4 regions of the Thalassotalea sediminis genome follow, and region 4 is predicted to be linked to each of the others. Evidence: riboswitches for the same ligand, from Rfam matches in the RefSeq annotation. Region 4 holds a riboswitch; each other region holds the start of a gene.
The links. A riboswitch is a leader RNA that binds a small molecule or an ion and turns the genes downstream of it on or off. The one in region 4 is predicted to bind cyclic di-GMP.

Region 1 (4,752 bases), 520 kb from region 4:
ATCATATGCTTTGGTAAAACCAACGAACGCATTAATTTCCATAAAAATTGGGCGGGTAATGCATATTCATGATTGAAGCTAATGCCAGATAAGTCTGCCAAAGACATATTTAACCAATGCTGCATACCGGCATTTTGCACGATATATACATCTTTTGAAAAAATAGGAAGTGGAGATATTTCTTGTATTCTATTGGCCAATGCCAATAAATTTTCCGTCTTATTAGCAGGATAAAGGTATATCAAAGGGCATCCATTTAATCGTATTCTTTACAGAGAATTTAATCATATCGCTTCAAGAAACACTAGCAACGATTAACTGAATGCCCGATAAATATACTTGTTACCGTAAGTATTAACGTATGTCGTTCATAAGTATATGAGTAATAAACTTAATTTTTAGCAATTTATCGAATGAAATCTAAGTGTTTTTGATAAAAATCACCAACAATTGGTAATGCCGTGCGTTGCCCTATTAAGGCATGAAAAAGACCAACACACCATAACACCGCGACGCCCAAACATAATAACCATCCGACAAAAGGAACTAACGCTAATAATGCCCCAGTTAAGGTTAAGCCTAAAGAGTCACGTAGATGGAACTTAGCTAAGGCAGAACGATTATTACCATAAATAAAAGCGGCAATGACCCAGCCGATAATGGTTATATAAGATAATACTGACACAAGCTTAACCATGTCATACTTTAATCGACTATACGCTCGAAAATACATAACGTTACCTCTCATCGTCATCACAAAGTTAAACAAGATTCCTCGTTTAAACTTAATTCCCTTTATCAATAACCATAGAGAAAAATTGAGAATGCTTCAAACAACAACATGTAAATTGATTGTTAAAGTGATGTAAGTAATCAGGTAAGTACATTATTTTAAAGTTGATCTACGTAGGGTAAATAATTTAGATCGAATACTTATAGCAATAGGATGTTTTATAGCTAAATAATTTTTAAGCGTTGACGAAGAAAATTTACTCGTACAAAACAAAAAACGGGCGCCATTTAGCGCCCGCTTTATTAAAATCTTTTGTAATCTAATGATTAACCGTTTACACGCTCATTAGCAGCAGCTTTAAGACCAGTATTTGTAATACTTGCAAGGTTTGCTGATACAACTTTTTTTGATAATTTACCAATCATCATTGTGCCTGTTTCTGTAGCATTAGCTGTCGCAGCAAATTGTAATAAGTTTTTACCGTTACATTGAACAGTGTCAAATACGTTACGAATTTTAATACGATTTGATTTTAAGTATCTACGTAAGTCTGATTTAGCATCCGCAGCAACAAATTCGCATAAGTTTTGCGCAACAACGTTTGCTTTGGCTTGTGGTGCAACAAATAATGTAGCTAATGATAAAGAAGCAACGATTAGTAAGTTTTTCATGATTACCCTTTCTAAAGTATGTTAATAACTTTTAAGAAACCACAAGCATGAAAAGCTTTTGTAACACTTAGGTAGCCCCACTGTCATAGATAAATCCGTAGACTGGTGGCTTTGCGTAATACCCTTTCAAGTACCTTGCCGTTTCTAGTTGCGCGCATTGTATAGATATCAAACAAAATTACAAGTAAAACTTTGTTTCTTTTATGTTTCAATAATTCAATCTATCAACTCAACAGACAAATCGTTAAAATAGATCTTCATGATAAATACTCACCGGATATATAATGACTATAGAAATAGAAGTATCATCGCAACCCATCGAATTATACAAATTACTTAAAATTGCAAACTTAGTTAGCGGTGGTGGTGAAGCTAAAATAGTTATAATGGAAGGTTATGTTCAGCTTAACGGCGAAGTAGTAGTTCAGAAACGTAAAAAAGTTTATCATGAAGATATTGTCAGCTTTAATGGTGAAAATATCTTGTTGATCTGTCACCAAGCTCCAAAGATTCCCGAAAAACGAATAAAAAAAACCAAACAATTGCCTAAAGAAAAAAGCTCTGCACCTAGGCAAGTTAAAGGTGGTAGAAAGAAAATTAACTTCTAGCGTTGAAACTTTAACGACAAAAACACGTTTAATATTTAACTGATTAGAAAGATCACGTCTCAATATCTATACTCTTAAACATGAGTACTATAAATAACTTATGTCAATATAACGATCCGGAAGGTTACAAATGCAAAGCGCAGGCTGAACCTTCTGGGTATTGTTTTTGGCATGATAAAACAATAGATAAAACGCATGACAATATCCAAGACAAGTTAACGCAATATGTTCGTTCAGGAGGGTTGACGAGAGGTATTTGTTTGAAAGAAGCAAACTTAACAGGTATTGATTTAGTCAATCATCATCAAAAAGTTGGTTACGACTTTTCATATACAGATTTTTATCGCGCCAATTTATCGGGTGCACACTTATTTAACATCAATTTATCAAACGCCAGTTTAATGAAAGCTGACCTAAGCGACGCTAAATTAAATTGTGGCAACTTAACACGTTGCAACTTGCTTGGCGTTAAATGGAAAGGCTGTAAAATCGAAAATATCAATTTCGGTAAAAAACTGATGCAAGAAATTAATGCCAAGCAAGCACTAAAGGCCAATAAGCCATTGCTTGCGTTAGATTACTTTCAACAAGCAGAAGAAATATACCGGGATTTACGAAAACATGCCGAGCAAGAAGGTTTATTTAGCATTGGTGGTACACTAATCCAAAAAGAGCTCACCATGCGACGCTATCAAATGCCTAAGTATTCTTTTAAACGGATAGGTTCTAAAATAGTTGATTTGTTTTGTGGCTATGGCGAAGATCCGTTAAGAATAGTAGGTTTATCATTGATAATAATTTTTATTTGTGCACTTTGTTATACTTTCACTGGCTTAAATTTTCGCGGTGAAGTGCTTACCTTTGATGCAAGTAAAACAGCTATCGAAAACTTCTCTTTTTTTATCTCTTGTTTATATTATTCTGTTGTCACCTTCACAACACTGGGTTACGGTGATTTTACACCTGTAGGAATTTCAAGAGCGATTGCCGCAATTCAAGCTTTTACAGGCAGTTTTACAATCGCTTTATTCGTGGTTGTATTTGTAAAGAAAATGACGCGATAGAAAAAAACGAATCGCCAACCTTATTTAGTGCAATTTTCTCTTTTGCACATTCAGCGCCCCTGCTAGAATAGGGACATTAATCTATTCATGACAGAAACGGAAACACACATCCATGCGTACAAGCCAATATTTACTTTCAACATTGAAAGAAACGCCAGCGCACGCTGAAGTAATTAGCCATCAATTAATGTTACGTGCAGGTCTAGTACGTAATATTGCCTCTGGACTGTACACCTGGTTACCGACAGGTTTACGTGTTTTAAGAAAAGTTGAAAACATTGTTCGTGAAGAAATGGAAAAAGCCGGTGCTATCGAAACACTAATGCCAATGGTTCAACCGGCTGATTTATGGCAAGAATCTGGTCGCTGGGAAGATTACGGCCCTGAATTACTTCGACTACATGACCGTCATGAGCGCCCTTTTGTTTTAGGACCAACGCATGAAGAAGTTATTACAGCGATCGTGCGAAACGAAGTGAACAGTTATAAACAATTACCACTGAATGTTTTTCAAATTCAAACGAAATTTCGTGATGAGATACGTCCACGTTTTGGTGTTATGCGTGGTCGCGAATTCCTAATGAAAGACGCCTATTCATTTCACATTACTGAAGAGTGTTTGAAGAAAACTTATCAAACAATGTTTGAAGCATATTGCAAAATATTTGAGCGTTTAGGCTTAGATTTCCGCCCTGTTGTAGCAGATAATGGTTCCATTGGTGGTGAAGGATCTCATGAATTTCATGTACTCGCAGAATCAGGTGAAGACGACATAGTCTTTTCTGATAGCAGTGATTACGCCGCAAATATTGAAAAAGCAGAAGCCTTAGCACCAAGCGGTGAACGACCAGAAAGCACACAATCATTAACTGAAGTATCGACCCCAAATGCAAAATCAATCGATGATGTGGCTCAGCAATTAAAAGTTGATGCTAAACAAACAGTTAAAACCTTGCTTGTTTTAGGGCAATCAGAAGGCGAAAGTCAGCCTATTGTTGCTTTAGTGTTACGCGGTGATCATCAACTAAATGAGATCAAAGCCGAAAACTTGCCACAAATTGCTAGCCCGCTTACTTTTGCAAGCGAAGAGCAAATCAATCAAGCCGTGAAGTGCGAGGCAGGTTCTATTGGCCCCGTTGGACTATCAATACCTGTTATTGTTGATCATAGTGCCGCCCATTTAGCGGACTTTATTTGTGGTGCTAATAAAGATGGTTTTCACTTTACAGGTGTAAACTGGGATACAGACATCACTGACTATGACGTCGCTGATATTCGTAACGTTGTCGAGGGTGATCCAAGCCCATGTGGCAAAGGTAATATCGTTATTAAACGAGGAATTGAGGTGGGGCACATTTTCCAACTTGGTAATAAGTATGCCAAAGCGATGAATTGTGGCGTATTAACCGAATCTGGTAAGAACCAAACCTTAACAATGGGGTGTTATGGCATTGGCGTCTCTCGTATTGTAGCGGCCGCAATTGAACAGAACCACGACAAGTACGGGATTAAATGGCCAAAAGCGATAGCGCCTTTTCAGGCTGCAATCGTGCCTATGAACATGGCGAAATCAGAACGCGTAAAAGAAACCGCTGAAAACCTTTACAAACAGTTAAAAAATGTTGGTGTTGACGTATTATTTGATGATCGTAAAGAACGCCCTGGCGTAATGTTTG
Region 2 (4,752 bases), 1.6 Mb from region 4:
TTATATTTGCATGATGAGAAGGATGTTGAGCGCATTCAAAAACGTATTAATGACACCGAAAATGAACATAAGCGGCATGTTGAATTACAGCGCTTTGCTGCCGTAAGCGACTTTTTAGAATCTCAAACGTGTCGACGTCAGTTAGTGTTGAATTATTTTGCCGAGTTTACAACCTCAGGTTGCGGAAATTGTGATATTTGCTTAGATCCACCAAGTCAGTTTGATGGATTAAAAGTTGCACAAATGGTGCTGTCATGTGTTTATCGCTTAGAACAAAGGCACAATGCTAAATACCTTGTTGACGTATTAAGAGGTCAACACAATGAAAAAATTGAACAGGCAAAACATCATAAGTTATCTACTTTTGGGCTTGGTAAAGATAAAACGCCAGGATTTTGGTATGCAATTATTCGTCAACTCAATCATCTAGGTTATTTACAGCAAGATATTTCTAATCACTCCGCGCTGATGTTAACAGAAGCATCGAGAGCTATTTTGAAAGGTGAACAAGCGTTAAGTTTAGCGACACCAAGATTACAAAAAGCTAGTTATTGGCGCCAAGACAAGCGTGGTGGTCAATATGATAGAGCGTTGTTTGCTAAGTTACGTGAATTAAGGAAAGACATCGCAGACAGTGAAGATATACCGCCTTATATTGTATTTAATGATGCAACCTTATCAGAGTTAGCGCGCTTTAAGCCTAAATCATCAGCTGAGATGCTAAATATATCAGGTATCGGACAAACTAAATTAGCGCGTTATGGCGAGCCCTTTTTAAGTCTCATTAAGGCGCACGATAACTAAGTATTCGGGTAAAAAAGCGCTCTTTTGAGCGCTTAAAAATAAGAATACTTATTTTAAACTCGCGTAATATGCCGCTAAGTTTTTCATATCTTCGTCTGTTAATGACATTGCTTGACCAGACATCATCGGATCTTTACGAGCACCTGATTTAAAATCTTTTAACTGCTTGTATAGGTATTGCTCTTTTTGCCCTTTTAAGTTTGGCCACATACTGTTTGTAGAAACGCCTTCTGCACCGTGACAAGCACCACAAACCATTGCTTTTGCTTTACCTTTGGCGATGTCGCCTGCGAATACCGGAGATGCCATCATCACAGTAGCAGCAACTGCTAGCGTAAATTTTTTCATGCCCATATCTCTCTTGTGTTTGATTAGAAAATTTAATTGCCTACCTCGATTATATGAAAAAAGATCAAAGCTGTCTCAGATTTTTTGTATTATATGCAACCGATTAACATTTCTTTGGGATAGATCAATTGTCTTGGTGTGTGGAAAAAATTAAATGGCAACAGCTTAATAACATTATTTGTATAGATAATGAAAAGTCGATAGATGCATTTAACAGTGATTGGTCACAAGAAGACGTGGCGCATTACTTCGAGTCACTACTCGAACGATATCGTGAAATTTCGTTGGATAATGTTCACCTTGGTGCTGACAGGGTCAGTTATGATGTAACTTGGCGACAGTCCCATTATTGGCTACATTTTGAATGTTATAGCCAGTCTATATGGTTTGAAGCGATAGACTTGATCTCGGAAGAAAATTTAAACGCTTTTTATCGATATTTAACTAACGGTCAATAATGGAAAAAATACTAGTAAGTGCATGCTTGATGGGTGAGTTGGTAAGGTATGATGGTGGTCATCAGAAACTTATCAATGAGGTAATAGAGCGCTGGCGTCATCAAGGTCGAATAATACAAGTTTGTCCTGAAGTTGCAGGCGGTTTGTCTATTCCTCGTTTACCAGCTGAGCGAGTAAATGGGTTGATTATAGACACCTCAGGTAAAAACGTTACCGATGCTTTTGTAAAAGGTGCTAATCAGACACTAGATATATGCAAAAAACATGGAATTAAATATGCGTTGTTAAAAGAATCTAGCCCATCCTGTGGTAGTAATACTATTTACGATGGTTCGTTTAATGGTACGAAAATACCTGGCCAAGGAGTTACTGCTGCATTGTTACAACAACATGGTATAGAAGTCTTTAGTGAACAAACATTGATGGCGCTAATTGCTAAAGTTGAATCGATGTCTGATTAGGTTGCGACGGTAATTTTGTTCGCAGTATGACGCTGCATGTCTGTGACTAAGTTTCGGGTGTAATTAATGACGGACTCTACATTTTGTGACAGGTTAAAATCGTTTACACCCAGTGAAATAGTCATGTGTGGTAATCTAACCCCTGACTTACTACTAACAAATCTTAATTTCTCTACACCCTGACGAATTTTTTCTGCTATCTCGCTTGCGATGCCTCGTTCGATCTCTGGCAATAAAATAAGAAACTCATCATGACCAGAACGCACAGGTAAGCCACTATCCCCTACATAAGTACCAATTTTATTTGCTATTTTAGACAGCAAAACATCACTAATTAATCCGCCGAATTTATCACTAACTGCAGATAGCTTATCAACATTTACAACTATCGCGGCAATTTGTTTGTTTGGATCTTCAAGCGTCCACTGTTCTAAATTCTTATTCAATGCTTTTCGATTGTACAATCCAGTCAATGGATCTAAGTAGACTTCTTTCTTAATTTCAGCCAGCTCAGACTTTAATGTTTGTGATTGTTTTTTTGATAATAAGAGTTGTTTAGCGAGTTGTTGCTGTTTTTGTCTAAAACTCTTTGAAGCATGTTCTATTTGTTGAACGGCATTGGTAATGGCTTTTTGATTATTAGACTTGAGATCAATAATATTATGGTCAAGTTTGCGAAGTAAAGTATCCGCACTGTGCATTGATTGTTGATTATTAGTAGCTAAATTATCAACTAGGTCATCAATATCGGTGATTATCTCTTCTCGAAAATTACTCTGACCGAGTATATATTGTTTATATAACTCTTGAATGAAATATTCGTCTAACTTTTTGCCGAGTGATAACTGCTGTTTAATTTGTCTATTTAGCTCAGGTGTTTTGCCAATGATATACTCATAACAGACTGAATAGTTTATCGGCGACGCTGGTAGGTGCCATAAGTTTAGTTGCTTAATGGTTAGCGTTGATTTTTGTTCAGCTTGTTTGATGGAATCATGGTATTTCAAAATCACCCATCCCCTAAATATTACTGCGAGTTATCTTTATTGTTATAACTTCATTCTCTAGTAATTTTTCACAAAGTGCTAGCGTTTATCGCAAATTATTGTAAATAAATTGCCTCATGACATTTATCTGATTTTAGCTATAACAAAATACTGGAAATAAAGGAGTGTTATCAGCGATAAAAGAGGACAAGGGAGCACGCAAAGTTAGTGCTAATAAAGAAACATATAGCTTAAGAAATGCCTAAAGTAGACAAGCCCCCACTATGTCTAAATTTGGTAGTTCCGCTGCCGTAGGTTTCCCCTTAGACCGGTAACTTTGCGTCTCTAGCTTTCGCTAGATTTGCCCTTATCGAGCTTTAGCTGCTCAATTGCCATTATAGACAGAGAATATAACTTGTAAACCATAAATATTATTTATATGGTAAACTTCATACGATATTTTTAATAACTCCTTGAAATAAAGGAAGATGAAAGCTCATCCGATGATCCGCACGCTATTTGTCTTTGCCATTATAATCAGTACCCTCAGCACAGGTTTAAACGCCGAAGAGCGTGCTAGCGTTGGTATTGTTGAAAATATTAACTGGGTTAACAAATTATACGATAGTGATAGTGAGTCGATACCATACAATGAAGTATTAACCTTGTCTCAGCGCGTGATTAAACAAAGACAGTTTTATAACAATAATACCTTGGCGAAAGTTTTCACGTTACTTGCCGATGCCGCCGCAAATACAGGTGATCTCGCGAAGTCGTTACAATTTGCACAAGATGGCGTGTCGCTGCTGAATGTAGATAAGCAGATAAACCTGAGGCTATTATTAAAAGTGGCGGCAGGTTATTACTACAAAGGTAAATTTAATAGCGCTAAAGAAGTCGCTGAGCGCGCGGTTGCTATATCGAAAAAGCACAATAATGTAGAGTGGTTAATCTATGCCATCAGCTACCGTGCAATGGCAAACGCATTGCTAGCTCAACATGACAGTGCATTAAATGATATAGAAAAGGTTGAACAGTTACTTGAACAACAACCTAGCCTATCCGATAGAATTGCTTTGATTAACTTACTGGCAAGTGCGCATTATTATTTAGGTGATAATAACACGGCAATTTCTTTGTATAATAAAGTGCTAAAGCTTCGCTTTGAATCAAAAAGAGTGGTAAATATTGATCAGACGTATTACCACTTAGCCCGTTCTTATTTGGCATTAGGTCTGTTAGATGACGCTTATAATGCTTTTTGGGAAGCACTTAGCTTTGCGAAAAAAAGAAATGCACCCATTCGTGTTGCATATGCCCAATCTGGTCTTGGTAAAACGCATTATTTACAACACGAATATCAACAGGCGTTGGCATTATTTAATAAAGCTGAAAAAGGGTTTCAAGGTTATAATTTAACGCAGCCTTATTTAGCGGTTTTAGTCGACCTTGCTAAAGTTCACCAACAGCTTAATAATAAAGCGCTGCAGTATCGTTATATTAAGCAAGCAGAACGGATTTCTGTGACTACTGAGTTAACAGAAGTGCAAAATGAATTGCATTTGATGGCTGCTCACATGTATCGAGATTTAGGGCAGTTAGATAAAGCATTAGCGTCATACTTTAAGTATACGGAAAAAGAAAAGCTTTTCGATCGTAATCATCGTCACCAGACAAACTTAAATCAACCGAATA
Region 3 (4,752 bases), 690 kb from region 4:
ATCAAGTAGGTGACCCGCAATTGTTGCACTTGTTGGCGGGTGAGGATTATTCTCTGTTTGATGTAAAGGCTCTGAAGGTTGTTCAACGCCGATAATAAAAAGTTTCTCTCCCCCTAAATGAATAGCAGGGCTTAATGGAGATAACTGGTGTATAGAGCCATCACCATAATGCTCTTTACCTAATTTTACCGATGGAAATACTAACGGTATTGCCGCAGATGCAAGCAAATGGTCGCTATTTATTTGGCAAGGCAATCCTTTTCTTTTCTCTCTAAACCAAGGTGAAATTGTTGCGTTTGATTGATAAAAGCTAATCGAATCACCACTGCTATAACTGGATGCAGTGACTGACAACGCGCTTAAATGCCCCTTTAACAAATTGTTGTCAATTCTATTAAAATCAACGACTTCGTTTAATAACTCTCGTAATGGTGCGTTATTTAATAAACTACGTGCTCTTTTATTGGCATAATCTGCTTGAAAGCTTGCAAGCGCACCTCGCGTGATATGGCTGAATACGCGAGCAGGATCACTGTGATAAATTCTGCTTGTGGTTAGATTTTTCCATATCCATTCAAGTTTCTTCACCCCAAGTTGAAAGCATGAGGCGTAACAAGCTAAACCTGTCGAATTAATTGCGCCTGCCGACGTACCACAAATGATTGAAAAGGGCGTCGGGTAATGTCTTGGTGAAAATTTGGAAACAGCCGATAATACACCGACTTGATATGCTGCTCTTGCACCACCACCTGTTAACACTAAAGCTGTTTTTTGATGTTGGCGTGATCGATATGTCACTGGTTAATCACGTATACTTAATAGTTAATTAGCTTAAAGTTTATCGCTTATTAATAAGATTTCCAAATGAAATTAGCGAGGATATCGCTAATTCGCAGATAAAAAAAAGCCAGCATAAGCTGGCTTTTTTAAATCGACAGAAGAATTATTAACTAGTAAAGCTATTTACTAAACAAATAACGCCTACTAAAAAATAATTTTTAGCTGCTAACGCGTTCGTTAGCTGCATCTATCAATGGTTGCGATCCATTCTGGATATTTGCAAGATTATCTGAAACAACTTTCTTTGGTAGCTTACTTACTATCATTGAACCTGTTTCAACTGAACCTCGATCTGAAGCAAATACCAGCAAGTTTTTACCATTACACTGAATACCATCAAAAACTCTACGGATTTTAATTTTATTCGTTCTTAAAAATGAGCGCATACGTTTCTTATCGTCTGCTGCTACATATTCACATAAGCTCTGAGCTATGTTTGATGCTTCTGCTTTCGGAGCAGAAACGATAGACGTCATTGTTAACGCTGTAATAGTAGAAACTAGTAATAATTTTTTCATTTTAATAACCTTTAATTCATGAATGAGTTTATTAAAAGAAAAAACCACAGGACGTACCTAATTGAACTCGGTAACTCCGCTGTCATAGATAAGATAACTTACCCTTAGACCGGTGGTTTTGCGTAACATGTTTTCGCATGTTTTGCCTTTTCTTTGTCAATTTTAGTATTACGAATTTGAAAGATAAAATCAAGTCTTGTGAAAATTATGTAAATCTTAGTGTGTCAATAGTATTTATAATAATATAAATTACAATGAGTTAGCGTTAAAAACCTCGTGAAAGGGGATGCGGATTATTACATAAGCGTACAAAATATTATGACAAAGGAGCACTAAGGCTCCTTTTAATATTCTGATTTGTTATAGGTTTATTCTTTTTGGTTATTTAAATGTCATTTCTGGTACGTGCTCCGGTATAATAAGTTCACCTGCCGTTAATGACTTAATTTCTTCGACTGATACACCCGGTGCGCGTTCAATTAGATGAAATTTATTATCTTTAATTTCAATGAAAGCTAAATCAGTTAATACTTTATTGATACAGCCTTTACCGGTAAGTGGTAGTGTACATTGTGGGAGTAATTTTGATTCGCCATGTTTAGATGCGTGTGTCATGGTGACGATTATATTATCAGCACCTGCAACTAAATCCATAGCTCCCCCCATCCCTTTTATTAATTTACCTGGGATCATGTAAGAAGCAATATTTCCTTGAACATCAACTTCAAAAGCACCGAGTACAGTCAAATCAACATGACCACCACGGATCATGGCAAATGATTCTGCGGAATCAAAAATAGAGGCGCCTTTTGCTGTGGTTACCGTTTGCTTACCTGCATTGATAAGGTCTGCATCAATTTCTTCTTCCGTTGGAAATTGTCCCATACCCAGTAACCCATTTTCAGACTGCAACATTACTTCCATACCTGTTGGTACGTAATTAGCAACTAAAGTAGGAATACCAATGCCAAGGTTTACGTAGTAACCATCTTGTAATTCTTGTGCTACGCGTTGCGCAATTTGTTCTCTTGATAAAGCCATGTTAACTCCTTATGCGCTTCTCGTTGTGCGTTGTTCTATACGTTTTTCGAACGTGCCTTTGATAAGACGATTTACGTATATACCTGGTGTGTGGATTTCATCGGGTGCTAATTCACCAGGCTCTACAATTTCTTCAACTTCAACAACGGTTATTTTACCTGCTGTTGCTGCCATAGGATTAAAGTTACGTGCTGTTTTTCTAAAGATAAGGTTGCCATATCTGTCTGCTTTCCATGCTTTTACAATGGCAAAATCACCCGTGATCGCTTTTTCAAGAATATAATGTCGTCCGTCAAATTCGCGCTCTTCCTTACCTTCAGCAACAGGGGTACCGTAACCCGTTGCTGTGTAGAATGCTGGAATTCCAGCACCACCAGCACGCATTTTTTCTGCAAGTGTACCTTGAGGCGTTAACTCTACTTCCAATTCACCACTCATCATTTGACGCTCAAACTCGGCGTTTTCACCAACATATGAAGCAATAATTTTTTTAATTTGGCGGTTGGGTAATAAGACGCCTAAACCAAAGTCATCGACACCGCAATTATTGGAAACCACGGTTAAACCAGTTGTGCCTTTGCGTTGAATTTCGGCAATAAGGTTTTCCGGAATACCACATAGGCCAAAGCCACCCGCGATAACTGTCATGTTGTTTGTTAATCCAGCTAACGCTTCTTCATAGCTTGACACCACTTTGTCAAAACCTGCCATGATTTACTCCTTGATAAAAGTAAGAGCACCAATACGTTTAGTTACTCTCAAATTAAATTTCAATTGTTGTTGATATTATTTATTCGCATTTTGCTCTAAGCGCATTGGATACCTTAGAAACAGGCTGCTTACCAAGCTTGTCACTAATAAACCAGCCTGCTTTGAGCAACTTGTTCAAGTCAATGCCTGTTTCAATAGCTAAACCATTTAGCATGTATACAACATCTTCTGTTGCCACATTGCCTGAAGCGCCTTTAGCATAAGGACATCCACCTAAACCGGCAACGGCTGAGTCAATAACACTGATACCATGTTGTAATGCCGCGTAAATATTCGTTAACGCTTGGCCATAGGTATCATGGAAGTGCACAGCGAGGTATTGTATGGGTACTCGGGCGCTTACTGCCTGTAACATTTTATTGACAGAGGCTACTGTGCCCACGCCGATTGTATCGCCAAGTGAAATTTCATAGCATCCCATTTGGTAGAGCTTCTCGGCAACATTTGCAACTGTATTTGGTGAAATCTCACCATCATATGGGCAGCCTACTACGCAGGAAACATAACCTCTTACGGGAATATTATGTTCTTTGGCGGCATTAATAACGGGTTCAAATCTCGCTAAACTTTCATCGATTGAACAATTAATGTTTTTTTGGCTAAATGCTTCAGATGCCGCACCAAAAATAGCAACTTCGGTTACACCTGCAGCGAGCGCTGATTCAAAGCCTTTTAAATTGGGGGTTAAAGCAGCATAGGTAACACTAGTATTACGTTGAATCCCTGCCATGACTTCCGCAGATGTTGCCATTTGTGGCACCCATTTTGGGGATACAAAGCTAGCGGCTTCAATGTAACTGAGTCCAGTTTCGCTTAAAAGGTTTATCAGGTGAATTTTATCATTTACGTCAATGGAAGTTTTCTCGTTTTGTAGGCCATCTCTAGGGCCTACTTCAACAATCTTAACCTTACTTGGCATTGCCATTATGATAACTCCTTTGGTGTAAATGCGAGTAACTCTGCACCACCATCGACCATTTCACCTGATTGATAAAAGATAGTATCAATAGTGCCATCAGTTGGCGCTTTGATTGTGTGCTCCATTTTCATCGCTTCCATGATCATTAAAGGCTGGTCTTTTGATACCGTATCGCCAGCAGAGACAAGTACACTTACCATCGTACCGTTCATTGGTGCCGTTAAACCATTTGTTTGGTCTTCAGTATTATTCAAGCCGCAATCAGGACGAATATAAGTGAAATTAAACACACCGTTAGCTCTAAAGAGGCTGATATTGTCATTTTCTCGACTGATTGTTGCTTGGCTTCTGTAGCCATCAATACTTGTGTATAGCTCGTCACCATCAATCCAACCTTGGCAGTCTAGTGCGCGTTCTTGGAAGGTTTCATGTTCAACTCTAATTAGATAATAACGACGGTTTCCCATGCGTTTCTGCTCAACAATAACCGGATAATGTATATCGTTGTGCGCCAATGTTAGCTTATGAATATGCGCTTCATTTAACCGCCATGCGTTAGTATGATTCCACGGTGAAAAGGGGTCTGTTGTGTCTTTTGCAATCGACTTAGAACGCTGTGCTAAAGATAACACCATATAAAGGGCTGCCATTGGCAATTCGTCC
Region 4 (4,752 bases):
AAAATCTTGTAAATACAGTTGCGCTGCCATTAAACGAGCTTGCATAATGGCTTGCTGGCTTAGGTTTGCAGTAACGAAAGGATTGCCGTCACGATCACCTGCCATCCAACTTGCCATCGTTAAGGGAACACAAGACTCAGGTAATGGTTTACCTATTATCTCTTGGCTAAAGGTGTCTAATTCGCGCACAAAGTCTGGTACAGCATGCCATAAGCTATCACTGATGGTGTTTAATCCCCAACGAGATTCATCAAGTGGAGAAGGGCGGTTATTACGAATTTCTTGCGTGTGCCAAGCTTGTTCAATCAGTTCATTGATACGGTCACCTAATTCATTATCATTACTGTCTAGCGCTTGTGCGATTTCATGATACTTATGAATGAAAGTACGTCGATTGACCTCAGTAGGGTGGGCGGTTAACACGAGTTCTATTTCTAATTGTGATATTGCTCGCTCAATTGCTTCTGCCGATTTGCCATCGAGCTTGTTTTTCAAATCATCTAATGGATGCGGTAAGTCTAGTTCAGCGAGACCTTTATCACTGGCAGTATATTGTTGTTCAGCAATATTCGCTAAATTTAGGAATTGGCTAAAAGCTCTAGCATGGACGGTTAGTTCATCGGCATCCAGATCTCTAAATTTCTTTTGAAGTGCCACTAATGCTTGGCTATCACCGTTGGTTGCCTCTTTAGAGAGGTGACGAATCGCTTCTATTTCGTCAACCCATTTAGCACCTTTATCATTAGCAATGGTTTGGCCTAACGCTTCACCTAGTTTTCTTACATTATTGGAAATAGTTTCTAGCATAAATGTACCTATATGTAATTTTATTACAACAAATGGTGTTTACTTACTCTACGAGAAAATGGGGTTAAATCCAATTAATATTTGGCTTTAATCATTTTTTTCTGAAATTCAATATAATTTAGTTGTACTAAAATGGTGTTAAATTACGTAAATTAAAGCGGTAGGGCTTTTAAGTAGCAATTTATTTGAGCTTTTGCATTTTATTGTAGTGCAGTAATGCGGTTTTTGAATACTTGTCGTGAGGTAATGTGTGTTTCATGTTTGTACTAAGTTGATATTAGAGATTAAAGCGTGTTAATAAAACAACACAAGCGTTGCGTAATTAACGCATTATTACTGGGAACATCGCACTTACAACATCAGTGCTACTGCATAAAGTTTAATAGATGAGGGCACGGCACGGTGGGCAACTCAAATGTAACGCTTGCTCCTTGTAGTTGCTCAAGAATAACATTATCAAAACTGAGTATTTCAATGTTATTGAGAAATGAGAAACTTTGATGGTCAACAGCATTGGCGATAAAGGCGACTTCTGTTACTAAAAACTCACTACTTTGTTGTGAGGGTATTGTTGCTTTATCTGCGAATAAGTCGGTGTAACCCTCTATGTAGAGTCTTTCTTGTTGGCTGTCGTCTGCAAAGAAATAGTTCCCAACCCCATCGTCAAAACCATTGCTAAAGTGCCATTGACTCAACATTAATGATTGTCATCAAACATAATTGCAGCTGCAAAACCACTGAAAGTGAAGGGGAAGTATTTTATAGACGGGTAGATACGCTTAAGTTATATAAAGTTTTGACTTATATGCGCTTTTAGTTTTATTATGGCTGTTAACAGTTTGTAAAAGGCAAGTATGGTGAAATCCATATACGCAAAGTTTCCGACCTAAGGTATATACTATGGTAGCGGGACTGCAGAGAATTGAACCTTCCCAATCCTTGTCTTTTTGTGAAAGTGACGCGTCTAGCGATAGCGATAATTTAAAAAGATCACAAGGATAAAGCCATGAGTAATTACTTCTATAAAGTAAGTAAACGCATAAGTTTTGCCATTATGCTCACTAGTAGCAGTATGGCGTTTGCTAATATTTATGACCTTCAAAACAATTTAGCGTCGTTTAGTCCTGACAATGCCCATTTTTCTCTACTAGGCTTTTCAAATAATAATGTTTTAGCGCACGAAAACTCAATGATTTCATTTCCTGTTGGTGAGCTTAATCAACGCGGTATGCAATTAGAAGTTATTAGTGACAATAACGCTGTTTCAGGTGTTCTGAGTCAAAACGAACTACTTGTGTATATAAATGAGGTTGATGAGGATATTGCGGTTACTGTTCGTGTAGTAAATGTGGCGAATGTAATGGAAACCTCCTTATCATTTACCATCAATGTTGTTAATAAACCAACATTGGCTATTGATAATTTTGGTACCACGCAGTTTGCATCGAATAACATTGCAGATGTTATTGTTGGTGATACTCAACGATTTCTCTCTGGGTTTTCAGGAGGAAGTTTTACGGGTAATTTTGGCCATAGTTTGGTTAAAGTTAGCAATGCACCGCTTGTTGATATGGGCGCATTTAAAAATAGTGCCCCAAATGTACACCAAACGAGTTTCGGTGTGCCAATTGGACAGTCAACCCCTATGTTTTATCAGACATCAAAAATTGCACCATCGTTTGCTTCAGTTAAAGCAATATCTACATCGTTTACTCAAACTCAAAATACATCTTTTGTGCCATCAGCGTTGATAGCACTTGGGCAAGAAAAAGCGAAAGAAATTGCTAAAAGATCAGCGGAACTTATTGTTAACAATAATGCTTCTAGTCCTCAACAAACGGAAGAAAGCCCTAGTATAGATCAACCAACAAAAAATGAGGTTGAGGTTGGTAACGACGAAAAGTCTCCTCAACAGGCGCAAGATGATCTGTTGGTGTTCAACCCTGTGAATAATGAGCAACCGGCGGCGGTAAAAATACCAGAGCCAAATTCGTTTGTTTTAATGTTACTTGCATTGATAACAGGTGTTTCTGTGTGGCGATTTAAAAAGCGCTCATAAAGATAACGCCTCAATCGATTAAGGTAAGTCGATTGAGGTGTTTGCTTTAAATTTGTAATACGTCCAACTTATCGCTTGCTTAAAAAGGAGAAGGGTGAGCTTTTAACCATGCGTTTATACGCAGTAACGTTTCTTCTGTTAAGGTAATGTTAAACGCGTCTATGTTTTCTTTTAATTGCGACATGCTCGTTGCACCTATGATGGTAGACGTTACCCCGTTTACTTGATCAATCCATGCTAATGCAAGTTGAGCCGGTGTTAATTGAATCGAGTTTGCTAAGTCACAAAATGCCGAAATAGCAGTTTCAACATTTTGGGTATCGCGGAAAAGCCCATGTCTTTGCATTAACGTCCAGCGGCTTCCTTCTGGTCTTTTACCGTTTAAATACTTACCTGTTAGTGCACCGGTTGCTAAAGGTGACCAAGGTAAATAAGCGATATCCTCATGGACACAGTTCTCAATTAAATATGGCCAATCTTTAGTGTGCAGTAAACTAAATTCATTTTGGATAGAAACCATACGCGGTAAGTTATGTTGTTCACTTAGTTTTAAATATTGATTAATGCCCCAGGGGGTGTCATCTGATAATCCGCAATAACGAATTTTTCCTGCGGTTACACATTCCGCCAGTCCCAATAGAATATCATGCATTTTCTCTATTTCTTCTTGGGCGTTCATATTCGTGTAGTTGAGCATGTTAGGCCAATGCTTGGCAAAATGTGGTGAACTATAGTTTGGCCAGTGCAATTGATAGAGGTCGATGTGATCAGTATTGAGCCTGCGTAACGAGTCATTAACTGCTTGAATAACCGTCTCTTTAGATATATCACTGCCACCTCTAATATAAGAAAGACCAGGACCTGCTATTTTGGTAGCAATAACTAAGTTGTTACGTCTCGTTGGGTTTGCTTTTAAATAATGACCAATGATTGCTTCCGTTTTACCATATGTTTCGGCGTTAGGGGGGATAGCATACATTTCGGCTGTATCGATAAAATTAATACCTTGGTACTGGGCATAATCAAGTTGATCGTTTGCCTCTTGTTGATCGTTTTGTTTCCCCCAGGTCATCGTACCTAAACAAACACGAGACACTTCTAGTGTGCTACTACCTAAACGTACATATTTCATGAAAACTCCTCAATCGGTAAGGTTATTAATATCACCGCGCGTTACTGGGTACCCTAGATGCATCCAACCGAAAATGCCTTCCCATAAAACGGCTGTTCGGGTATATCCTCTGTTTTTTAATTTATTAATGACATGATCGGCTGCAGCGCGAGGGCAGGAACAATACGCCACTATTTGTACATCTGTTGGTATATCTTCAACCATGATATCAAGATCCGCATAGTAAGGAAGCGGCACCGAACCTTTAATATGCGCCGTTTGCCAAACAGAAGTTACGCGAGTATCAAATAGTACCATGCGTTGTTTTTTTTCTAGCGCCTCATTAAGATCTTCTGCCATCACGTATTGGTTATCTTTTAATGAAAAGCTAGGATCAGCTCCTTTAGGGTTGATGACATAATTCTCTGGTGTTGGCAGTGATTTTAAAATGGGCTTGGTATCTTGCCAGCCACTTGCTTTACTGCGCAAAAAAGCAGTGATATTGTCGATTTCTTGGTCTGTTAAAACGCCTTGATATGCTTTCATCGGCGTATTTTGTCTGCCGTGCCTAATGGCATATCGAATGAATTCATCCGTGTTATGTGCCAATGCTGAAGGGTTACCGAGTGCAGGGGCGGTAATACCTTCGCCGTTTTTACCATGGCAGGTAGCACATTCTTTTTGATAACTTTGAGCGCCTTTTTGAATATCTCCATGTACGGGGTTGGTCGAAAGCTTTATACGATCTACACCAGCTTGTTCGAAGAGCCAATAG

Region 1: linked by a shared signal. The riboswitch ahead of QUE09_RS09315 (DUF3718 domain-containing protein) and the one ahead of QUE09_RS06770 (hypothetical protein) in region 4 are both predicted to bind cyclic di-GMP.
Region 2: linked by a shared signal. The riboswitch ahead of QUE09_RS17140 (GGDEF domain-containing protein) and the one ahead of QUE09_RS06770 (hypothetical protein) in region 4 are both predicted to bind cyclic di-GMP.
Region 3: linked by a shared signal. The riboswitch ahead of QUE09_RS10080 (DUF3718 domain-containing protein) and the one ahead of QUE09_RS06770 (hypothetical protein) in region 4 are both predicted to bind cyclic di-GMP.

The regions. Positions count from the first base shown of each region.
Region 1 covers NZ_AP027361.1:2,025,310-2,030,061, forward strand. Annotated here, with positions in the region: gene recC (exodeoxyribonuclease V subunit gamma) at 1-245, opposite strand, end outside; gene QUE09_RS09310 (hypothetical protein) at 407-733, opposite strand; gene QUE09_RS09315 (DUF3718 domain-containing protein) at 1,060-1,404, opposite strand; cyclic di-GMP riboswitch class I at 1,472-1,554, opposite strand; gene QUE09_RS09320 (RNA-binding S4 domain-containing protein) at 1,689-2,012, shown strand; gene QUE09_RS09325 (ion channel) at 2,093-3,076, shown strand; gene QUE09_RS09330 (proline--tRNA ligase) at 3,189-4,752, shown strand, end outside.
Region 2 covers NZ_AP027361.1:3,807,212-3,811,963, reverse strand. Annotated here, with positions in the region: gene recQ (DNA helicase RecQ) at 1-804, shown strand, start outside; gene QUE09_RS17155 (c-type cytochrome) at 853-1,152, opposite strand; gene QUE09_RS17150 (DUF3630 family protein) at 1,293-1,610, shown strand; gene QUE09_RS17145 (2-thiouracil desulfurase family protein) at 1,610-2,071, shown strand; gene QUE09_RS17140 (GGDEF domain-containing protein) at 2,068-3,078, opposite strand; cyclic di-GMP riboswitch class I at 3,351-3,433, opposite strand; gene QUE09_RS17135 (tetratricopeptide repeat protein) at 3,546-4,752, shown strand, end outside.
Region 3 covers NZ_AP027361.1:2,195,088-2,199,839, reverse strand. Annotated here, with positions in the region: gene QUE09_RS10085 (patatin-like phospholipase family protein) at 1-798, opposite strand, end outside; gene QUE09_RS10080 (DUF3718 domain-containing protein) at 999-1,358, opposite strand; cyclic di-GMP riboswitch class I at 1,425-1,515, opposite strand; gene QUE09_RS10075 (CoA transferase subunit B) at 1,740-2,399, opposite strand; gene QUE09_RS10070 (CoA transferase subunit A) at 2,409-3,110, opposite strand; gene QUE09_RS10065 (hydroxymethylglutaryl-CoA lyase) at 3,190-4,095, opposite strand; gene QUE09_RS10060 (acetyl/propionyl/methylcrotonyl-CoA carboxylase subunit alpha) at 4,095-4,752, opposite strand, start outside.
Region 4 covers NZ_AP027361.1:1,502,250-1,507,001, forward strand. Annotated here, with positions in the region: gene ppc (phosphoenolpyruvate carboxylase) at 1-807, opposite strand, end outside; gene QUE09_RS06765 (hypothetical protein) at 1,173-1,505, opposite strand; cyclic di-GMP riboswitch class I at 1,645-1,727, shown strand; gene QUE09_RS06770 (hypothetical protein) at 1,814-2,866, shown strand; gene QUE09_RS06775 (aldo/keto reductase) at 2,946-3,998, opposite strand; gene QUE09_RS06780 (c-type cytochrome) at 4,008-4,752, opposite strand, start outside.